2 regions of the Synechococcus sp. MIT S9451 genome follow, and region 1 is predicted to be linked to the other one. Evidence: predicted binding sites of a transcription regulator. Region 1 holds the regulator's gene; the other holds the start of a gene.
The links. Region 1 encodes NtcA, which controls nitrogen genes in cyanobacteria. Its sites were predicted from a motif close to GTANCNNNNGNTAC; they were not measured.
Positions count from the first base shown of each region.

Region 2: SIB72_RS03890 (circularly permuted type 2 ATP-grasp protein) is a predicted target of NtcA. The motif match lies at 2,025-2,038, and genes of this name have one in related genera.

Region 1 covers NZ_CP138971.1:1,164,592-1,168,986, reverse strand. Annotated here, with positions in the region: gene dcd (dCTP deaminase) at 1-489, opposite strand, end outside; gene SIB72_RS05790 (cob(I)yrinic acid a,c-diamide adenosyltransferase) at 489-1,097, opposite strand; gene rph (ribonuclease PH) at 1,289-2,035, shown strand; gene ntcA (global nitrogen regulator NtcA) at 2,104-2,832, shown strand; gene SIB72_RS05775 (DUF3084 domain-containing protein) at 2,894-4,099, shown strand; gene SIB72_RS05770 (resolvase) at 4,200-4,395, shown strand, end outside.
Region 2 covers NZ_CP138971.1:733,321-737,715, reverse strand. Annotated here, with positions in the region: gene SIB72_RS03895 (alpha-E domain-containing protein) at 1-503, opposite strand, end outside; gene SIB72_RS03890 (circularly permuted type 2 ATP-grasp protein) at 497-1,972, opposite strand; gene SIB72_RS03885 (type 1 glutamine amidotransferase) at 2,113-2,868, opposite strand; gene ureC (urease subunit alpha) at 2,865-4,395, opposite strand, start outside.

The DNA of each region.
Region 1 (4,395 bases):
GATGCCTTCGTTGGCATAGATGCGGCAATCCGCTCCGGAGCTATTGCTGAATTCCAGGGTGAGATGCCCCTCCCAACTGGCTTCAGCAGGAGTGGTATTCACGATGATGCCGAGCCGCGCATAGGTGCTCTTGCCAAGGCAAATCACCGTGATATTCGGCGGCACCTTCATCTTCTCGAGGGCAACACCAAGCCCATAGGAATGAGCCGGAAGGATGAAATAGGCGCCGTCTTCGTCGTGATGAAGCTCAGTCGGTTCAAGATTGGCTGGGTTGAACCGCTTGGGGTTCATCACCGTGCCAGGCACATGCTTAAAGATCAGAAATTCCTGGGGCGAGAGACGAAGGTCATAGCCATAGGAGGAACAGCCAAAACTGAGCACAGGGCTCTTCCGCTGTTCAGGGTCGAGATGGCGCACCAACCCTGACTGAAACGGCTCAAGCATGCCGCCAGAAGCCTGCTCGGTGATCCAGCGATCGTTCTTGAGCATTAGAAACCTCGACGCAATTCGGTGACCTGATCGGCCATGTCCATCAGGGAGTCTGGAATGGATGGGCCCGTCACGATCACATCCATAGAGCCAGGCCGCTGGTCGAGCGTGCTGCGAACCTCCTGTTCATCCAGGTAACCCAAAGCAACAGCAAGACCCAACTCATCCAGCACCAGATGATCCAGATCGCCTGCGAGCAGATGCTGCCGACACTCAACCCATAGGGCCTCCACAGCGGCCCTGACATCCGGGCTCTGATCGGCAGCGGGATCGGCCAGGCAGCAGGCCAAATCAGGGCGAAGCCACTGCAGCCGACCACAGAGGGTGAGGCGACGCTCCGGACCCTGGGCCACACCACCCTTCAGAAACTGCACCACCATGACGCGACTGCCGAGCCCAGCTGAGCGAAGCGCCTGACTGAGAACAGTGGCAAAACTGCCGCGATAAGGAGCGGTGTGGACTTGCAGCTCCCCTTCTGGTGAAACCAGATGCAAGGGTGGCCGCGGCGCGGGCAAAGGCAGCGGATGAAGCCCTGCACGCTCCAGAGTCCGATGATCCGCCAATCGGGAATCACCGGGACGATGGCTAGTGCTGAGGCTCGCTGTCATCAAGTTCTCGCGCGTCCGGGAGTATCCCGCTGAATTCAAACCTAGCGCCGCCGGCCAGGTTTACAAGCACTCTGACACTATCCCTGGTGTAAAGGTCCGCAGCGTCCCTCTCGCCCTGCCCGCACAAGACGCAGGTAGCGAGCTGGCCACCTGCCAGGCTCAAGCCACCCCCCTCTCCCCAGGCTCTGGCCATGACAGCTCCTACCAGCCATGGCGGCAACACCGAGCGTGCCGATGGCCGCACAGCCGCTGATCTGCGCCCGTTCTCAATCAGTTGGGATCCGATGGGCTTTGCCCTCAGTTCGCTGATTGTCCACACCGGAGAGACCGCCGTGCTTTGCAGCATCTGCCACCAGGAGGGCGTACCCCGCTGGCGAAAAGGTGAGGGAAAAGGCTGGTTGAGCGCGGAATACCGCCTGTTGCCAGGGTCTACCCCTGAACGCCAGAAGCGAGAGCTGATGAAACTCTCGGGCCGCACCCAGGAGATTCAGCGCCTGATCGGTCGCAGCTTGCGCGCCTGCATCGACATGGAAGCGCTTGGGGAAAACACGCTGCTGATCGATTGCGACGTGATTCAGGCTGATGCCGGAACCCGTACCGCATCGATCACAGGGGCCTGGGTCGCCCTCCAACATGCCTGCAACAAACTTCTGGAGACAGGGCTGGTGCAGCGACAGCCCATCACCCAACAAGTGGCCGCCGTTTCCGTCGGCCTTCTCGCAGGAAACGGTCTTCTCGACCTCGACTACAGCGAAGACTGCCGAGCGGATGTGGACATGAACGTGGTGATGGCTAGCAGCGGCAATCTGTTAGAGATTCAAGGCACAGCGGAAGGTGCGTCCTTCAGCCGGCAACAGCTCAATCAGCTGCTCGACCTTGCCGAACCGGGCCTGACCCAATTGATGGCAGCACAACGACTGGCGCTGAACGAGCGCTGAATTCCGTACCTGTTGCTACACGAGTCGACAAAGTTCATCCTTAACTTCTGGAGATCAGCAGTGTCTTCATGCCTGGAGTCATGCACGGTTTCAGCCGTACCGTCTCTCCACTTACAGGGCCGGTGAACCTCGCCAACGCCTCCGAGCAGAAGCCACGCACTTTGATGGACGTGATCCGTGGCCTTGATGGCGCCTCCACGGAAATGGTTGAGCGGGGCAAAACAATTTTCTTCCCGGGCGATCCTGCCGAACGTGTTTATCTGATCCGCCGAGGTGCAGTACGCCTCTCTCGGGTCTATGAGTCCGGCGAAGAGATCACGGTGGCACTGCTAAGGGAAAACAGCCTGTTTGGCGTCCTCTCCCTGCTGACTGGCCATCGCTCCGACCGGTTTTATCACTCAGTCGCCTTCACCAGGGTGGAAATGATCACCGCTCCAGCCGGGTCAGTACGCCAGGCGATCGAAGCCGACTCTGGCGTCGGCCTGCTGCTACTGCAGGGGCTTTCGAGCCGCATCCTGCAAACGGAGACCATGATCGAGACATTGACCCATCGGGACATGTCCTCCCGCCTGGTCAGCTTCTTGCTCGTTCTCTGCCGTGATTTTGGTGTTCCCAGCGATCGTGGTATCACCATCGACCTACGCCTATCTCATCAGGCGATCGCCGAAGCCATTGGCTCCACACGGGTAACGATCACACGGTTGCTGGGCGATCTGCGCAATTCAGGACTGGTTGAGATCGACCGCAAAAAGATCACAGTGCTCGATCCAATCGCCCTAGCGAAGAAATTCAGCTAGGGATTCAAAGGGTGAGAATGACTGTCGGTTGGCAAGGTCACCCCCCAACCACTAAGGAACGTTGACCGGCTGGCTGCTGATTCTCACTCTGCTCGTACTTGGTGGCGTACTCGCCACCCTGGGCGATCGTCTTGGCTCACGTGTCGGCAAAGCACGTCTGAGCCTGCTGGGTCTGAGGCCGCGCAGCACTGCCGTTGTGATCACAGTGTTGACCGGCAGCCTGATCTCCGCACTGTCACTGGGATTGATGCTGCTGGTCAGCAGACAGCTGCGCGTAGGACTGTTCGAACTGAATGCATTACAGGAGAAATTACGCTCAAGTCGCAAGGAACTGGAGCGCAGTCGTGATGCGCAGGCTGGAGCAACCAGGGAAGTGAAACAAGCCCAGGCGGAACGACAACGGGCCCGTCAAGAACTCGCCACCGCCCAGGCCAAAGCTGATGCGCTGAGAAAAACTCTGGTGCCCCTGCAACAGCAGCGGCAGAGACTGGAGGCCGAGCGTCAGCGCCTCAGTCGCGATGTGCAGGCTCGTGATGCCGAAATCCAACGCACAGAACAAGAACTGAACGATGTGCGCGAGCGCATCAACAAAGGGGAAGCAGAACTGCGGGAACTCGAGAAACAACGCCTTGCGCTGCGGCTTGGCAATGTGGTTCTCAGCAGCGGCCAGCCACTGGCCACCGCAACCCTTCGCCTCGACAATCCTGGACAGGCGAAGCAAGTGATCGATCAGCTGCTAAGAGAAGCCAATCAACAGGCCTATCAAAGAGTGCTGCCTGGCGAGAGTCCTGATCGCCAGATCCTTCTTGTTCCCCGCAACGACATTGAAGGCGTGGAATCCACCATCAAAAAACCGGGCACCTGGGTGGTGAACATTCGCTCGGCAGCCAATGTGCTTTTGGGCGAGAAAGTTGTTTACGCCTTCCCTGAGGTGCGGCCCAACACCACTGTGGTCGAACGAGATGCAGTGCTCGCCCGCACGGCCTTGGAGCGATCCGAAACCGACGCTGAAGCGATTCGCAACCGCCTCAACCTGCTGCTCGCATCGGCTCTGGCCGAAGCCCAGCGGCGAGGATCGCTCGTGCAGGGCCTGCAGTTCGACGCAAACGCCCTCAATCAGCTCGGCAGCACACTGCTCAGTCGTGCCCCCTCAAGGGTCGAACTTCGCGTGCTGGCATTGCGTCGCAGCGACACTGCAGATCCTGTGATGGTGACCATTGAACCGATGGGAGAGATCCCCCAGCCCAGAAGCAATGACCGCCGCTAATCCGTGTAGCGGTCTTGTCGTCGCCATCGACCCTGGTCGAAGCAAATGCGGCCTAGTTCTGGCCGATTGCACCAGAGGACATGTCCTCGATGCTCTCGTCATGGCAACGGAGCAGACCGTTGAGCAGCTCAATCAATGGCACCAACGCATGCACCTCTCCTCTCTGGTGCTTGGCAACGGAACATCCAGCAGCGGCTTGGATCAGCAGCTGCAGCATCTGGCCCCCATCGTGCGGGTGAATGAGGCCGGTACAACCCTCAGAGCAAGGGATCGGTACTGGCAGATCTGGCCAGCTC
Region 2 (4,395 bases), 430 kb from region 1:
TCGGCGCGCTCGATCAAACGCCCCAGCTGACTGAACAGCCAACTCAGATCGCGGCTGAGGCTGGCTTCGGTGATGCCGTAGAAGATCTGGCATCCTCGACGGATAGTGCCCAGCTGTTCTTGCAGCGGCTCCTGCCAGATCGGTTCACCAACCTGCAAGCTCCAGTGCAGATCATTGATCTGTTCCCACATCTCGGTCGTGATGACATCACGAATCTGGCGCGCGTTCTCGCGGGCGCTGGAAATACAGCGCACGATGCTGTTGGGGTTGTCCAGGTCGTAGAGCAGAAAGCGGATCACCTCTCTGGGGCTGCCAGCTGGATAGGCCAGATCAAATCGGTGACGATCGCCGCTGGCTTCGACCAGGGGCAACCAGGGTTCGGCACTGCCGGGAGGGCAATCGAGGGCCATGGCCCCACTGACTTCTAAAAAGCGGGAGATGTTCTCTGCTCTCTCTAGATAGCGATGGATCCAGTAGAGGGAATCGGCGACGCGGCTCAACACGGCACAGCCTCCTGATGGTGACCGGCACTGACGTGATGCTCATCCACGATCCAGGTGTCCTTGCAGCCGCCGCCCTGGGAAGAATTCACCACCAAGGAGCCCCGCTTGAGCGCCACGCGCGTTAATCCTCCGGGGCTGACCCAGTTGCGCTTGCCGCGCAGGACGTAAGGGCGAAGATCAACGTGGCATGGATAAAGCTCGCCGTCGCTTAGGGAGGGCACGGTGGAGAGTTGCAGTGTCGGTTGGGCGATGAAGTTGCGCGGATTGGCGCGGATCTTGGCGTCGAAGCAGGCGAGTTCCGAGCGACTGGCTTGAGCGCCGATCAGCATTCCATAGCCTCCGGCTTCGGCCACGGATTTCACCACCAGGTGTTCGAGGTGGTCGAGAACGTATTGGCGGTCTGACTCGCGAGAGCACAGGTAGGTGGGAACGTTCTCGATGATCGGCTCTTCGCCGAGGTAGTAATGGATCATCGCCGGTACATGGGCGTAGATCAGTTTGTCGTCGGCTACGCCTGTGCCTGGTGCATTGGCGATGGCCACCTTCCCTTGACGCAACACCTCAATCAGCCCCGGGATCCCCAGGATTGAGTCGCTGCGGAACACAGTCGGGTCTAGGAAATCATCGTCAATGCGGCGGTAGATGACGTCAACCGCCCGAAGCCCATTGGTGCTTCGCATCCAGACCCGACTGTCTTCGCAGACCAAATCGCGCCCCTCAACGAGGGGAATGCCCATTTGCTGGGCAAGGTAGCTGTGCTCGAAGTAGGCGCTGTTGTAAACGCCAGGAGTGAGCAGCACCACTTGAGGTGCATCATTCCAGGGAGCGATGTCTTGAAGGGTGCGCAGCAGGTGAGAGGGATAGTCGTCGATCGGTTGCACCGTTCTTCCCTCAAACAGGCTTGGGAACAAGCGCTTCATCACGCGCCTGTTTTCCAAGAAGTAGGCCACCCCGGACGGACAGCGCAGGTTGTCCTCCAGGACTCGCCAGGTGCCTTCACCATCGCGGATCAGGTCTAAACCGGAGACATGGCACCAGCGATTCAGGGGCAGGGTGATGCCTTGGATGTCTGGCCGCCAGCCGGCGGAGCTCTCCACATCGGAACGGGGAATTACTCCGTCCTTCAGAATCTGTTGGGAGCCATAGACGTCGGCGAGAAAGCAGTCGATTGCCTCAAGACGCTGGATCAGCCCCTGTTCGAGACGTTGCCACTCGCTGCTGCCAATTAGGCGTGGAAGCGGATCGAAGGGCAGGATCCGTTCGCCGCTATGGATGCCACTTTCATTGAGGCGAAAGGTGGCCCCTAAGCGCCGAAGTAGATGACTGGCGGCGGCATGGTTTCGGTTGAGTTCGGCAATGCCCATCTGCCCCAGAGAGGACAGCAGAGGCTCGAGAGATGAGCGAGGAGCCTCATCACGCCGGCAGAAGTATTCGTCATATCCAGACGTTGGTCTGTATTCCGTGAACATCACCGCTGCTCGCGCTCATTGGAATTGAACGCCAACAGCTAGGTCCCGACAGGTGGCTGTTGTTACGCATCCGGGGCTCAATGTCGTTGATTACACAGAAGCACCATCGGTTTTGTCATTCTCATTACCTTCTCGACTGCTCAGTCGAGATTCATGGCTGCCCATTGATCAAGCACGTTGCTGAACAGGCGTCGTCCCTGATGTTCGAGTCTTGGGCCGAACTGGCTCCATTGGCGTTGTAGTTCGTCCAGCCCCTGTTCGCCTCGGGCGCTCACCACATAATCCTTGTCTTCGTTGAGCCAACGGTGGATGGTCTTGCCGCTCAGCTCCAGGTGACACTGCAGCCCGATTGCATGACGGTCGATGCGGAACACCTGTTCGAGACAGTGCAGTGATGAGCCGAGCAAGGTGGCCTCGCGCGGTAGCCGGATGCGATCTCCATGCCAGTGCAGCACGATCTCACTGGCATCCAGACCCTGCAGCATTGGCTCTTGGTCGGCAGTGGTCCACCAGTGAATGGCACCCAATCCCACTTCTTTGAGAGGGGTTGGCGGTTGGCCAACCTGCAGTGGCTCGACGCTGCCGCCGGCTGCGGTCGCCAGCAGCTGGGCTCCCAGGCAGATGCCGAGCACGGGACGTTTGCTGGCATGCCAGGTCTTGAGCCAGTCCAGCTCCCTCTGCAGCCATGCCATCCCAGGCTGATGTTGCTCGTTCACCCCCATGGGTCCGCCGAGCACGAGCGCCACGGTGTTTGCACAGTTGGCGGGGTTCGGGAATGGATCGCCACGGTCTGGTCGCAGCGTTGTGATCGACATCCCCCGCTCCCTAGCCAGCTCGGCAATCACGCCTGGTCCTTCACGGTCAACGTGTTGGACCACCAGCAGGGTGATGCTCAAAGCAGCAGGTAGCGCTGGGCCAGGGGCAACACCTCGGCGGGTTCGCAGGTGAGTAGCTCGCCGTCGGCGAAGACTTCATAGGTCTGAGGATCCACGCTCACCTTCGGGAGTGCGGCATTGAGCTTTAGGGACTTTTTACCGACGTTGCGGGTGTCTTGAACAGCCATGCAGGTGCGATCCAGCCCCAGTTGGCGCTGAATGTCGGCGTCCATTGCCGCTTCGCTCACGAAGGTGAGGCAACTGGCAGCGAGGGCTTTGCCGAAGGCGCCGAACATCGGCCGGCCATGCACCGGTCCGGGGGTCGGAATCGAGGCGTTGGCATCGCCCATCTGGGCCCAGACGATTGAGCCGCCCTTGAGCACGAGCTCCGGGCGGATGCCAAAGAAGCCAGGCTTCCACAGCACCAGATCAGCCAATTTGCCGGTTTCCACCGAGCCCACTTCGCTGCTGATGCCATGGGCCAGAGCAGGGTTAATCGTCACTTTGGCGATGTACCTCTTCAGGCGATGGTTGTCGTTGCGGTTTGAGTCTTCTGGCAGGGCACCCCGCTGCAGCTTCATCTTGTGGGCGGTTTGGAAGGTGCGTGTGATCACCTCACCGACGCGGCCCATGGCTTGCGAGTCGCTGGCGATGATCGAGAAGGCACCGAGGTCATGCAGGATGTCTTCGGCGGCGATTGTCTCGCGACGGATGCGTGATTCGGCGAAGGCCACGTCTTCCGGGATCTTTGGATCCAGGTGGTGGCACACCATCAGCATGTCGAGGTGTTCCTCGAGTGTGTTGCGGGTGTAAGGGCGCGTCGGGTTGGTGCTGCTGGGCAGCACGTTCGCCTCCCCGCAGATCTTGATGATGTCTGGAGCATGACCACCACCGGCACCTTCGGTGTGGAAGGTGTGGATCGTGCGACCTTTGATCGCGGCGATCGTGTCCTCAACAAATCCGGCTTCATTGAGAGTGTCGGTGTGAATGCAGACCTGCACGTCCATCTGGTCCGCCACGGATAGACAGGCATCGATCGCCGCCGGGGTGGTGCCCCAGTCTTCGTGCAGTTTCAGTCCACAGGCGCCGGCGCGCACCTGCTCCTCGAGGGCTTCCGGCGTGCTGGCGTTGCCTTTGCCGAAGAAGCCCAGATTCACCGGCAGGCCTTCGGCGGCTTGCAGCATCCGGGCGATGTGAAACGCACCGGGCGTGCAGGTGGTGGCATTCGTGCCGGTGGCCGGTCCGGTGCCGCCACCCATCAAGGTGGTCACGCCGCTGGCCAGGGCCGTTTCGATCTGCTGAGGGCAGATGAAGTGGATGTGGGTGTCGATGCCTCCAGCGGTAAGGATGTGGCCTTCACCGGCGATCGCCTCGGTGCCGGGTCCAACCACGATCGTCACCCCTTCCTGGGTGTCGGGGTTGCCGGCCTTGCCGATGCCAACGATGCGACCATCTTTGAGGCCCACGTCGGCTTTGACGATCCCCCACCAGTCGAGGATCAGAGCGTTGGTGATCACGGTGTCGACGGCACCGCCAGCCCGTGAGGTT